DNA from 3 places in the Pseudoalteromonas piratica genome. Region 2 is predicted to be linked to each of the others. Evidence: predicted binding sites of a transcription regulator. Region 2 holds the regulator's gene; each other region holds the start of a gene.

Region 1 (4,370 bases), 950 kb from region 2:
CCAGAGCCACAAATAATTGAAGGCTTTGAAAGCCCAATTTCGCAAGAACGTTTTGCCCATCAGCAAGACGAGTGGGCAAATAAAATTGAAACAATGGGGCTGGGTGGTCGCGTGCGACAATTTGCATTGCACAGTATTTACCAAGAGCAGGGTGCACAGGTTAATTTGCTAGTCGATTCTGAGCAAAAGCACTTAGATTCGCCAATGCTTCGCAATCAATTACAGCAAGCGTTATCTCAATTAAAAAATTTGCAGGTTGAACTCGCAATAGAATTTAACGATGTAGTTGAACATACGCCGTTTAAAATTCAGCAAAAGATTGATGCATTTCGTCATCAACAAGCCGTGCATACCATTAAAAACGATCCAATCATCACTCAACTCATGACACACTTTGACGCAGAGCTAGATGAAGGTACAATAAAGGCATTATAATTTTGTTGGTAGCCTAGCTGCCATGCATTAAAAGAGAGAAAAATTATGTTTAAAGGCGGAATGGGTAACATGATGAAGCAAGCGCAGCAAATGCAAGAGCGCATGCAAAAAGCCCAAGAAGAAATTAAAAATATGGAAGTGGTTGGTGAAGCAGGCGCAGGCCTTGTGAAAGTAACTATGCTAGGTAGCCATAATGTGCGTCGCATCGACATTGATGAGTCACTAATGGAAGACGACAAAGAAATGATCGAAGATCTAGTTGCAGCAGCAATCAACGATGCAGTTCGCCGCGTAGAAGAAGGCACAGCAGAGAAAATGGCTACCGTAACTGGTGGTATGCAGATGCCTCCTGGCTTCAAAATGCCGTTCTAATTTAGAAAGCATTTAATGTTTATAAAAATAGCGCCTTTTGGCGCTATTTTTATATTTATCAGAATTCAAAACTACTTTTGGTAAAGAGTAACTACCACAGCGCCACCCAAGCCCACATTATGCTGTAATGCTAATCTTGCGCCCTCAACTTGTCTTTTTCCTGCTTGGCCTCGTAAATGCCAGCTTAATTCAACACATTGTGCGATACCCGTTGCACCAATAGGGTGACCTTTTGACATCAAACCTCCGGAGGGGCCAATCACAAACTTACCGCCGTAAGTATTATCACCGTCTGAAATAAGCTTTATTGCTTCGCCTTCTTCACATAATCCAAGTGCTTCATAATTAATTACTTCATTGGTGGTAAAGCAATCATGTAATTCAATTACATCAACATCTTGAGGAGAAACACCTGCGAGGTTAAACGCTTTTTCGGCGGCGCGTTTAGTCATATCCGCGCCAACAGAGAGAATTGGATCTTGCCATGACTCTTGGGTGTCGGTTGCCATTGCTTGACCAATAATTTTCACCCCATATTTAATCGCATGTTTTTTAGCGAATGCCTCACTACACAGAATGACAGCAGCAGCCCCACAGGTAGGCGGACACGCCATAGTGCGTGTCATATAGTCATCAAAAATAATTTTGTCATTAAGTACACTTTCTACGGTAAGTGGCGTTGAAAATAACGAATAAGGGTTATGAATGGCATGACTTCGTGATTTTACGGCCACTTTTGCATAAAGCTCGCTGGTTACATTATATTTTTCCATATAATGTTTTCCGGCTGCACCAAATGCACGTAGCGCAATCGGTGCATTTGGAATACCAAATTTATCATACACTGCATTGGCTCTATCAAACGGGTTCTCTCTGTCAGACCAATGTGATCCTAACGCGCCAGGTTGCATTTCCTCAAAGCCAAAAGCCACAACACACTCAACTTCACCAGACAATATTGCTTGCCGTGCAGTATAGAGGGCTGTTGAGCCACTTGAGCAATTATTATTAAGATTAATGATGGGAATACCAGTTTGTGCAACATCATAAAATGCATGTTGCCCACAGGTACTATCGCCATAAATATAAGCTGCATAGCCTTGTTCGATGTGGCTTACATTAATCCCAGCGTCAGCAAGTGCCAATCTAATAGCGTTTGCAGCCATTACACGGTATGGCTCTTGTTGGCCAGGTTTGCAAAACTGTGTCATACCGACGCCAGCAACGATTACATTTTTCATTTTCAGCCTATTGTTTTTATTATCTGAATTTTATTTTTACATTAAATACCAAGTATTAAGTGATTTAAATCTTAACTAAATAGCTTACTTTTTAATACGTTGTTTGGGTTATGGAACGTATAAACAGCAAAAATAACGCTATAAAAACGACGCTTCAATAGTTCGCAATTTAAATTACGAAAACCTTTATATTATGCAAGTCACATTGCTAGTTGGTATGCTTTGGCACATTCCTTGAGTTATTAATAGATAGTTTATTAAAACGTTTTAAGGATGCATTATTATGGTGCAAGCGCTATCTGCCAAGTTTCTCTCTCATTTTATAGAAAAACATTCGCTTTCTCAGGAAGTTAAAAAAACAATAAAAACTTGGTATGCACCCATCGCAGAGCAAATTGCACTGCACCAAAATAGAACAAAGCAGCCATTAGTGATTGGCATAAACGGCTGCCAAGGTTCAGGCAAAAGCACACTTACAGACTTTTTAAACCAATATTTACGCATGTATTTTGGCTTAAATGTGGTGTCGATTTCACTCGATGATTATTACCTATCAGCCACTGAGCGAGAGGCACTTGCAGAAAAAGTTCATCCACTTTTGAATACTCGTGGTGTACCGGGTACTCACAAAATCACGCAGTTAGAGCACGACTTAGCAGAGCTTACGCGAAAAACGCTAAAGCGACCTTTGTTTATTCGCCGATTTAATAAAGCCACTGACAATCCATTCCCATCAGATAAATGGACCAAAGTGAGTTCAGCCCCCGATGTGATTATTTTAGAGGGGTGGTGCGTAGGGCTTAACGCAGAACCACAAGATGCTTTAAAAGCACCGATAAATGCGCTTGAAGCAATAGAAGACCAAAACGGTACATGGCGAGAATATGTTAATAATCAACTTAACGGCACTTACCAAAATGTGTTTAAGCGGGTAGACCGCTGGATTATGCTAAAAGCATCGAGTTTTGATGTAGTGGCACAGTGGCGCAAAGAGCAAGAGGCCAAACTGCGTTTGCAACAAGATAAACTGCCAGCCAATAAAATTATGAGTGAGCAACAAATAGAGCGCTTTGTGCTGTTTTTTGAAAGACTCACCCGTGTTGGATTAGCTGAGTTTAGCCAAACCACCGACATCACCTTGCACCTTAATGAAACACGCAAAATAGTTGAGGTAACAGGGCGTTTTAAACAGCTCTGTTTTCCTGAAAAACTCGCAGTATTTACCGATCTTGACGGCACCTTGCTTGATCATTACAGCTATGAGTTTCAGCCTGCAAAAGTTAGCGTGTTTTTATGCCACGAATTGGACTTTCCTATTATCCCTTGCACCAGCAAAACCTATAAAGAAATTATCGCAATTCGCGCTCAGCTAGGACTTGGCACGCCGTTTATTGTGGAAAATGGTGCCGCCGTGTTTCTACCCAAAAAATGGCTAAAAGCTAATTTAATTGAGCCAACAGGCTTGATTGAATTTGGCGAATTCTACATTAAAGAATTTGGTCAGCCCCGCAGCTTTTGGTTAAGTCAGTTAAAACAGCACGCCAGTGATTTTGCACACCTTTATCAGGGCTTTGCCCAAATGACAAATAGCGAGCTTGCGATACTTACAGGCTTAAGTGAAAAAGACGCAGAAAAAGCCAAACTCCGTCATTACTCAGAGCCGCTGCAATGGTTAGGCGATGCTTGCCAGAAAAAGGCATTTATAAAACGCATGCGCGAAAACGGCGCAACCATTATTGAAGGCGGGCGCTTTTTACATGTGTGTGGCGAAGAAAATAAAGGTGTAGCACTTAACTGGTTATTTAACTTAATACAACACGAACTGCCGGGTGATTGGCTGAGTGTGGCATTGGGCGACAGTGAAAACGACAGCGCCATGCTTGAGCAAGCCGATATTGCCGTTCAAATTAAATCCATGACCCATCCATTTATTGATTTAGAGCGCGAAAAAGGCGTTATGCGTTCAACCATGCCTGGGCCTACAGGCTGGCACGAAGTGATGATGCAACTAATCAGTGAGCTTGATAACCATCATATTGAGCGTATCAAATCGATTATTAACCACCCTCTAAAGGAGAAACACTATGGCTGATTTTTACCAAAACGGCATTGTAACCACTCTACATAACTTAACTAATCGAGGTGTGGAAGAGTTAGAAAACGAGCTTATTGAGTTTTCTAAAACACGGCCAATGGGGCTAATTTTACCGTCGCTTTACAGCGAGCTTGAAGGCGAAGCGCTGCCTAAAATTGTTGAGCATATCAGCGAGGTGCCATACTTATCGCAAGTGATTATTGGCCTAGACAGAGCAACTGAAGATG
Region 2 (4,370 bases):
TAACGTTTCACCTTGTAAGTCAGGATCAACTAGCTGCCATAATACAGTCCGGCTTTTATGTGGGGATGATTCCAATAAGTGTGCAATATCACAGGGAGGCATATGTGCCAACATGCGTCGAACGTGCACAAACATGCCGCTACTTAGGGCTTTTGTTACCTCATGTAGTTGTGTTTGTGAATAATCTTGTTCTAGTGCTTCTGGCATGTTCACCCTATAATAATTTGATGTTTGGAGTGAATGTTTGCAACTCTTTGATTTATAGAGTTTACTTGTCTTAATTTATTGTAGCATTAATGCTGTTAAAAGTTTTAATTAAGTGAGTAGTTTATTCGTCTTCGTTAAATTTGGCTTCAATTAAATTACCGATTGCTGAAAGAGCAGCATCTTGGTCGGGTCCATCGCAACGGACTAATACTTCTTTTCCTTGCGAGCTTTCAAGTAGCATTAAGCCTAATACACTATCAGCATCAGCTGTTTTATCACCTTGAGTAAGGCTAATTTTGGCATCAAATGCCATTGCTAGTTTGGCCAATTGGGTTGCTGCACGCGCATGCAACCCCAGTTTGTTGATAATCAAAAAGTTCTTTTCGATTGCCATATTACCTACTCACTTAGACTTGGTTTGCTCGCGATGATGCGCTTTTACATTTTTATGATGCTTAGCAAAACTTTCGGCCAGAGTTTGCGCCAAATAAACAGAGCGATGCTGTCCACCAGTGCAACCAATAGCTACAGTTAAATAGCTGCGGTTATTTCGTTCTAAATGAGGTAACCAGGTTTCAATAAATGTCTGTATTTGCCACGCAAACTTGTGCACAACAGGTTGATTAGCAAGAAAATCAATAACTGGCTGATCAAGTCCAGTAAGCGGTTTTAAATGTGGCTCCCAGTGGGGGTTAGGTAAAAATCGCGCATCGAAGACATAGTCCGCATGCTTTGGAATACCATGCTTGTAGCCAAATGATTCAAACGTAATAATTAACTGGTTCGATTTTTTACCAAGTATTTTTTCACGAATACTATCAGCTAACTGGTGAACACTTAAATCAGTAGTATCGATAAATATATCGGCTTTTGATGCAATGGGATCAAGCAGCTTTTTCTCGGCTTCAATCGCTTCTTCGAGCGAAATATTATTTAGAGACAGCGGGTGTAACCGGCGAGTTTCTGAAAAGCGTTTAATCAGCGTGTGCTCATCACTGTCGAGATAAAATAGTGTTGGGGTGGCAAAACCTGGAAGGTAATCGAGTACTTCTTCAATCTCTTCCGGCTCTTTTGTCATATTCCGTGCATCAACGCTTACAGCGATTTTGTCATATTTGTCGGAAACAGTTCGGATTAAAGAAGGTAACAGGTTTACAGGGATGTTATCAACAACATAATAGCCGAGGTCTTCCAATACTCTTAGGGCAACGGTTTTACCCGAGCCTGAACGGCCACTGATTAAAATTAGCTGCACTTAAATCTCCTAACGTTAGTTACTCGCTTCACTGCTAATAACTTGATAAAGCTGATGATTGTTCTCAGCATGACGTAGCTGACGACAAAATTGCTTGTCTTTTAGTTTATCAGCGATAGTGGCTAAAGTCTGTAGATGTTGTTGGCAGTTTTGCTCTGGTATGAGCAGTACAACAAACACATCAACGTCTTTGTCATCAATGGCATCGAAAGGGATAGGTGATTGATTTACAATTAAAAAGCCAATAGTGTTTTGCAGGCCATCAATACGACCATGGGGTATTGCAAGTCCTTTACCAATACCTGTACTGCCGAGTTTTTCACGCTGTAGTAAAGCGTCTAAAAACTCTTGAGAAGTAATGTCTGGCGCATGTTGATGTGCGAGATCACTTATAAATTCGAAGAGACGTTTTTTGCTATTAAAAAGGACCGCGGTTTTAGCGCAGTCCTCAGCAATAATATCAGTTAATTTCATTTTAATGGCGAGATAATTTCTCTTTATGTTTTATTACTTGGCGATCAAGTTTGTCGACCAAGCCATCAATTGCTGCATACATATCTTGTTGTGCTTCAGATGCGAACAGTTCACCGCCATTAACGTGCATCGTTGCTTCTGCTTTTTGTGATAACTTTTCAACATCTAGAATAACGTGCACGTTATTGATGTGATCAAAATGCCTCTCAAGTTTTGCAAATTTGTTAGTGACATAGTCTCTTAAAGAATCAGTAATTTCTACGTGACGACCTGTTAAGTTTAATTGCATAAGCATTTTCCTTCTATATGGTCTAGATCAGGCATTTGCGCTGATTAGACGGTGGTATGGATAGCGACTCACGATATTTAGCGATTGTGCGTCGCGCCACTTTAATTCCTTGTTCAGCTAGTAGGTCAGTAATCTTGCTATCACTTAATGGCTTGGCAGGATTCTCTGCAGCTACTAACTTTTTGATCAGTGCTCGAATCGCTGTGGATGAGCACTCACCCCCATTTTCTGTGCTAACGTGGCTTGAAAAGAAGTACTTCAATTCGTAAATGCCACGTGGTGTATGCATGTATTTTTGCGTTGTTACTCGCGATATAGTCGATTCATGCATTTCCACCATTTCGGCGACATCATTTAAAACCATTGGTTTCATAGCTTCATCGCCATATTCAAAGAATGCCTGTTGTTGTTCAACAATGCAATTGGCTACTTTTAATAAAGTGTCATTGCGGCTTTCTAAGCTTTTAATAAACCATTTAGCCTCTTGTAAATGGTTGCGAATAAATTGGCTGTCAGTACCTGACTTCATTGAGCGAGTCAGTGCAGCATACTGCTCATTTACCCGTATTTTTGGCATACTGTCATTGTTTAATTCAACACGCCAGCGGCCTTTTATTTTCTTTACTGAAACGTCTGGCACCACATATTCAGGTTCTTCACGAATGATGCTTTCAGCTGGTTTTGGATTAAGGCTATGTATTAATGTTAAGACTTCTTTTAACTCAGGTTCTTTGAGTTTGGCCTTCTTCATAATGGTACGATAGTCTCTTAACCCTAAAAGTTCCATATGGTTTGAGATTACGCTTTTTGTTTCGCTTAGCCAAGGAGTATTTTTGTCATACTGATTGAGTTGGATCAATAAACATTCCTGTAGCGAGCGAGCAGCAATGCCAACAGGATCAAAAAGCTGAACGCGTTTCAGTACCGCTTCAATTTCATCTAGTTCAATTTGCTCTTGATCTTCAGACTTTTGTACTGCTTCTAAAATTTCTTCTGTACTTTGCGTAAGGTAACCTGAATCATCCACAGCTTCGACGATAGTGGTTGCGATTACTTCATCGTTATCGCTAAACGGCGTCAAGCGTAATTGCCACATAAGATAGTCTTGCAGTGACTCGCTTGTTGAGCCTTGGTAGATGGTGTCATTTTCTGGTGCCGGTGCACTGCTCACTGAAACTGGCGCAGCGCTGATGTAATCATCCCAAGAGACGTCCATAGCAAGGTCGTCGGAAAGGTTTTCGTTGTTTAAGGCGTCGCTGGATTCTATTTCAGATTGGCTAACAGGTGCTTCGAAGTCATCACTCGTTGTTGAGTCATCAGCACTCGATTCAGTGTTTTCATTATTGTTGGTGTCGTCACTGAAATCGTTGTCTTCTTCCAGTAAAGGATTGGCATCTAGGGCTTCTTGTATTTCTTGTTGCAAATCTAACGTGCTTAATTGCAGTAGGCGTATTGCCTGCTGCAATTGCGGAGTCATTGTTAGTTGCTGCCCAAGGCGAAGCTGTAGCGATTGCTTCATGTAGTTATTCTAATCCTTCTCTATTTCTCAAGCTGTTGGTTAACAATTCAACTCCAATTAGGAAGTGCTTTCACTATTACTATAGTCTGAATTGTTCACCTAGGTATACATCACGAACTTTTTGGTTATTTAAAACGTCTTCCGCCGTGCCTGATGCAATTAATTCTCCGTGAGAAACAATATAAGCTTTCTCACATACATCAAGGGTTTCACGCACATTATGGTCAGTAATCAGTACGCCAATGCCGCGATTTTTTAAATGCTCAATTATTTTCTTTATATCTATCACTGAAATAGGATCAACACCAGCAAAAGGTTCATCTAACAGGATAAATTTAGGGTTTGCGGCTAAAGCGCGAGCGATTTCAACACGTCGGCGTTCACCACCGGAAAGTGCCATACCTTGTGAGTCGCGAATATGGCCGATGTTGAATTCTTCAAGTAAATCGTCGAGCGCTTCTTCTCGTTGTACGCGATTAAGATCTTTACGGGTTTCAAGAATTGCCATGATGTTTTGATAAACGGTAAGCTTTCTGAAGATTGACGATTCTTGCGGTAAATAGCCGATGCCTAATCGTGCACGGCTATGCATAGGTTGAAGTGTTATGTCATTATCATCAATGCGA
Region 3 (4,370 bases), 1.1 Mb from region 2:
AGCTAAAGAGTATAATAAATTAGAGTTGCAGCAACTTGCGATTGACTTTGTCTCTCAACAAAGAGACAAAATGAATGCTCAACAAACTAATTCAGAGCTTTCAATCACAGCCTTACCGCTAGATTCACGCATTAAATCACGTTCTTGCAAAACGCCATTACAACTTAGCGCTGCAAATCCACTTAATAATAATCGGCAATCTACTATAAAAATTAAGTGTTTAGATCAAAATAGTTGGCAAGTTTTCGTGCATACACGCCAACAAGAGTTAATTGAAGTAATTACTGCAGCTAAAGGAATTAGCAAAGGTCAAAAAATTACAGCCAAACATTTAACAACTAAAAAGGTTGCCAAACACCTTACTCGCTCAAATCAATTTAAATCCAAAGAGTTTTTGATTGGTGGCCGCTCAAAGCGTAATGTTCGCGCGGGTCAATCTATCAACTACAATTACATTTGTAACGTGTGCAAAGGTGATAAAGTGACGATTCTTGCAAGTTTTAAGGGCATGACAATAAAAACACAAGGAGAGGCACTCGAAGATGGCAGAGTTGGTGACAATATTGCCATCCGAAATGTTAAATCTGGAAAAAAGATTCAGGCCCAAGTAACCAATGCACTTCAAGTTGAAGTAAACATTTAACGCTGTACTAAAAGATGAAATTCAGGTTAAATAACAAGTTAGAAATTTTTAAAAATTATCTACTTTTTTACTAAAGGTTGTACCTTAAATGCCGATAACTAGGATGAGAAATCTTAGTAGAGAGAATTGTCATGGTTAATCAAATAAATCAGGGTTCAAACAGCCAGGCTAATGTCAGGCTTGAGAATACCAAACAGCAAGCAACTGACTCAGCAAAACAAGTGCAAGTAAATACTGCGACAGCTAAAGCAACAAGTGATTCTGTAAGCATTACACCTCAGGCTCAACAGCTTAAAAAGCTAAATGAAAAAGCTGAGCAATCTTCTGGTATTGACCACAAGAAAGTGAATGAGCTTAAAAAAGCCATTGCAAATGGTGAATACAAAATTGATGCTGAAAAGCTTGCTGAAAACATCAACAAATTAGAATTTAAACTTTTTGGTCGATAAACAATGAGCTTAGAACAGATATTATCGCAACAACTCGATGAGCTAAATAACATGTCTCAGCTTTTAGAAAAAGAGCTAGATGCTATTGTCTCACGCGATCATGAAAATCTAATATCTGTTGTAGAAAGCAAAGTTGAATCACTTCGTTCAATTCAACAGCGCGATCAACATATCGCTAAGCTTTTTGACCAAGGAGACACTGATATCTCATCTTTTAAAGATGAAATCAGTCAAATTAATCAGCTACTTGCTGATTGTAAAAAGCAAAACGATGTAAACCAGGTGGCAGCAAACCAAAGTCAACTAGCGTCACAAAAATTAAAAGACATTTTATTTGGCAAGAATCAATCTGGATACGATAAAACGGGTAAATCAATCTCTCTACCTAACCCGATCGCCAGAGGGTTGAAGGCGTAATAGTTTTGAAAAAGTGACTCATGCTAAAAGTAAGTCACTTTTTTTACGCTTCTCGGTCTAGTTTGACCTACATACAGATCGTGCACCAGCTTCATATCCAGCTCAACTTCTGTAGCATAAGTATCACCAACCGCATAACTTTTAACAACCTTAGCCCCTCTTACAACCCCTTGAACTCGTACCTTTAACGAGTCGTTGTTTGCAACCATGCCTTGTACACTTGTTTGCGCGTCAACTTTTTGTCCATACACTTGTTCAGCCAGTTCGCGATATGCCTCTAACTTAGATGCTTTCATCGCCATAATCGCCTTCTGCTGTTCGGTACTGCCGGGCTGCAAACTAATTGGAGCATAGCCAACTGCATATAATACCGGGAAATTTTCTGGCGTTTGATACTCATACTCAACATGTTTATCAAACATTTGGCTACAACCACCCAATAATATACACCCTGCAATAACGGTTGTTTGAAAAAAAGAATGTGACATATCACTCACCATAGAAAAATAATCTATGTTATTAAAAGCAATTTTTGAGCCAGTCTAAGCTTGGTATAGAAATTGAATAAACAAGGTATCATTAAAATGAGAGAGTAAAACCATGCGCTTAATCGCACTGATGATGTTTGCAAGCTTTTCAAGTCAAGCAGTTTGGTACGAATCAACTGGTGAAGCCAAAATAAGAAACGGCAACATTGAACAAGCAAGATTAATGGCCACTGAAGATGCAATCCAACAAGCATTACTCTTCTCTGGTGCGCAAGTTTCAAGTTTACAACAAGTGGTAAACGGTATTTGGCAAGCACCAACAACACAAATTTACTCACATGGCGCGATTAATCAAATTGAAGTAATTGATGAACTGCAATCTTCTGACACATTATCTATTTCAGTGAGAATTGATATTCTTGATGACAGTGAAACTTGTCAAAACTCATCATTAAAGAAAAATATTGCTATTACACGCGCTGGTTTTAAGTTTCCAGAACAAGCAACTTATGGACAAATATTTGAACTTCCAAAAGCTTACAGTGACAAATTGATAACCCATTTATCTCAATTCAATCATTTATTTAATACAAAATCTGATATTAATCGCAAGCTAAATACAAAGTCATTATTCACCGCACACCATGATGCGAATACCAGTAAATTAATTCAACAAATTGCCGACCAAAATAACAGTCAATTTGTGTGGGTGTCTCAGATTGATGATGTTTCATTAGGTGAGCAACAAAACTCATCGTTATCTTTTTGGCAAAATAAAGCATTTGAGCGCTTCTTTACCTTAAACACAGCCTTGTATAACGGACTGACTGGCGAGTTAATAACGCAAAAGCACTATGACACTTTTGCAACGTGGCAAACAAAAAAGTCAGCTCGAATCGATGTGAATAGCGAAAGATTTTGGACCATGCCTTATGGCCAAGCTATTACAGACATCAACTTAAAGTTAGGACAAGATTTAGCAAGTGATTTAGCGTGTACCCCCGCACAAGCACGAATTTTAAGCATCGACCATGACACAATCATCATTAGTCTTGGCTCTGAAAACAACTTGGTTAAAGGTCAAAAGTTACATGTCGCATTGCGCAAAGGGTTTAATCAGAAGCAATTGATCATAAATACTGATTATCAGCTTCGAGTTACACAAGTTAATCAAAATACTGCGATTGCCAAAGTCATTGGTGATAAATTACTAGCAAATGTGCAATTGGGTGATTTGGTTACACTCGCTAGTTTTTAACGCGTGTATGAAGAATCATCTTACTCAGTGGATGCAAAACTACCAACAACGTAAACAGTTATATTAACGGTATCAAACTGAGTTTAAATGCACTCACTTTAAGAGCCATTAAATAGTAATTGAACATTTGATCAACCTACCCGGCTTTAAAGTAATTACCTACTTTTTTGCACACTAATATCCAGTAGTAACTACCAATAAAAGTAAAATGATGAAAGTAAACCATAGCGTTTAAGGTTTTTTAGAGTTGAGTCTTGGCGTTCCCGGCAGGAGTTGAACCTGCGACCCTTCGCTTAGGAGGCGAATGCTCTATCCAACTGAGCTACGGGAACTTTAAAGATTAAAAATTGGACGCCCGGAATGAAAGTTACGTTTAAGTTCTGAATTAGCTCAAACAAGTTCTTTTTATTATTTAGTTATCAAATGCAACACTGTATGGAATAACGTATTTTGCGCTCGCTAGGATACTCTGGTTTTCTAAACTAGTAATCCTCGAGTTTATAACAACGCCATTTTCTTTATACAATAATGTCCCACTTAAAACAGCATTAATATGCCCTTTGGTATTTAATTGTAAAACATCCCTTGAATAACTGTAATCTCCGCCACTATCAATGCGCATCATGGGCATAACTTTATGATCAACAACATTCAGACCAAACGCTTGTATTTCCGTAAGCATCGATTCTGCTAACTGATTACCAAGTCGACTTGCGGTTTGCAATGAACCGTCTAAGTCAACAAATGAAGACACCGCTAACCTAACTGCATCTGGCTCAGCATTTAGATTCTCTATTAGCTTCATAGCCAACTGTTCAACATATTCATCTAATAAATAATCATTAATTGGATAAATACGATAAGAAGGGTGATAAATTTCGACTTCGCTCACCACAGGTGCTTCTACAGGGGGAGTTTGTTGAGTATTACTGATGCAGCCGGAAAGAAAAGCTGCAGTCAAAATGCACAAATATTTCATAGCGGCCTCATTACCCTTTTCGAAGCGGGATACCATCATTACTTTTTGTATTCTGCAATGACTTAATTGCGTAATCAGGAACAAGCCCTTGAGCTGAAGCAACTACAGCCTTTGACTTTATACCAATTATTCTGGC

What was found. Region 2 encodes sigma-54, which starts transcription at its own class of promoters, with help from an activator protein. Its sites were predicted from a motif close to GTTGGCACGNNNNTNGNNT; they were not measured.
Region 1: OM33_RS12580 (HAD-IIB family hydrolase) is a predicted target of sigma-54. The motif match lies at 2,270-2,288, and genes of this name have one in related genera.
Region 3: OM33_RS07010 (flagellar assembly protein T N-terminal domain-containing protein) is a predicted target of sigma-54. The motif match lies at 2,057-2,075, and genes of this name have one in related genera.

Annotation. Positions count from the first base shown of each region.
Region 1 is NZ_CP009888.1:2,710,225-2,714,594, reverse strand. Features, by position in the region: gene dnaX (DNA polymerase III subunit gamma/tau) at 1-435, shown strand, start outside; gene OM33_RS12590 (YbaB/EbfC family nucleoid-associated protein) at 481-807, shown strand; gene OM33_RS12585 (lipid-transfer protein) at 879-2,048, opposite strand; gene OM33_RS12580 (HAD-IIB family hydrolase) at 2,332-4,140, shown strand; gene OM33_RS12575 (glycosyltransferase family protein) at 4,133-4,370, shown strand, end outside.
Region 2 is NZ_CP009888.1:461,775-466,144, reverse strand. Features, by position in the region: gene mgtE (magnesium transporter) at 1-207, opposite strand, end outside; gene OM33_RS02020 (HPr family phosphocarrier protein) at 329-601, opposite strand; gene rapZ (RNase adapter RapZ) at 611-1,462, opposite strand; gene ptsN (PTS IIA-like nitrogen regulatory protein PtsN) at 1,478-1,936, opposite strand; gene hpf (ribosome hibernation promoting factor) at 1,938-2,225, opposite strand; gene OM33_RS02000 (RNA polymerase factor sigma-54) at 2,248-3,744, opposite strand; gene lptB (LPS export ABC transporter ATP-binding protein) at 3,824-4,370, opposite strand, start outside.
Region 3 is NZ_CP009888.1:1,544,503-1,548,872, reverse strand. Features, by position in the region: gene flgA (flagellar basal body P-ring formation chaperone FlgA) at 1-643, shown strand, start outside; gene flgM (flagellar biosynthesis anti-sigma factor FlgM) at 775-1,092, shown strand; gene flgN (flagellar protein FlgN) at 1,096-1,509, shown strand; gene OM33_RS07015 (LPP20 family lipoprotein) at 1,533-1,997, opposite strand; gene OM33_RS07010 (flagellar assembly protein T N-terminal domain-containing protein) at 2,110-3,255, shown strand; tRNA gene OM33_RS07005 (tRNA-Arg) at 3,511-3,587, opposite strand; gene OM33_RS07000 (FlgO family outer membrane protein) at 3,668-4,234, opposite strand; gene OM33_RS06995 (FlgO family outer membrane protein) at 4,245-4,370, opposite strand, start outside.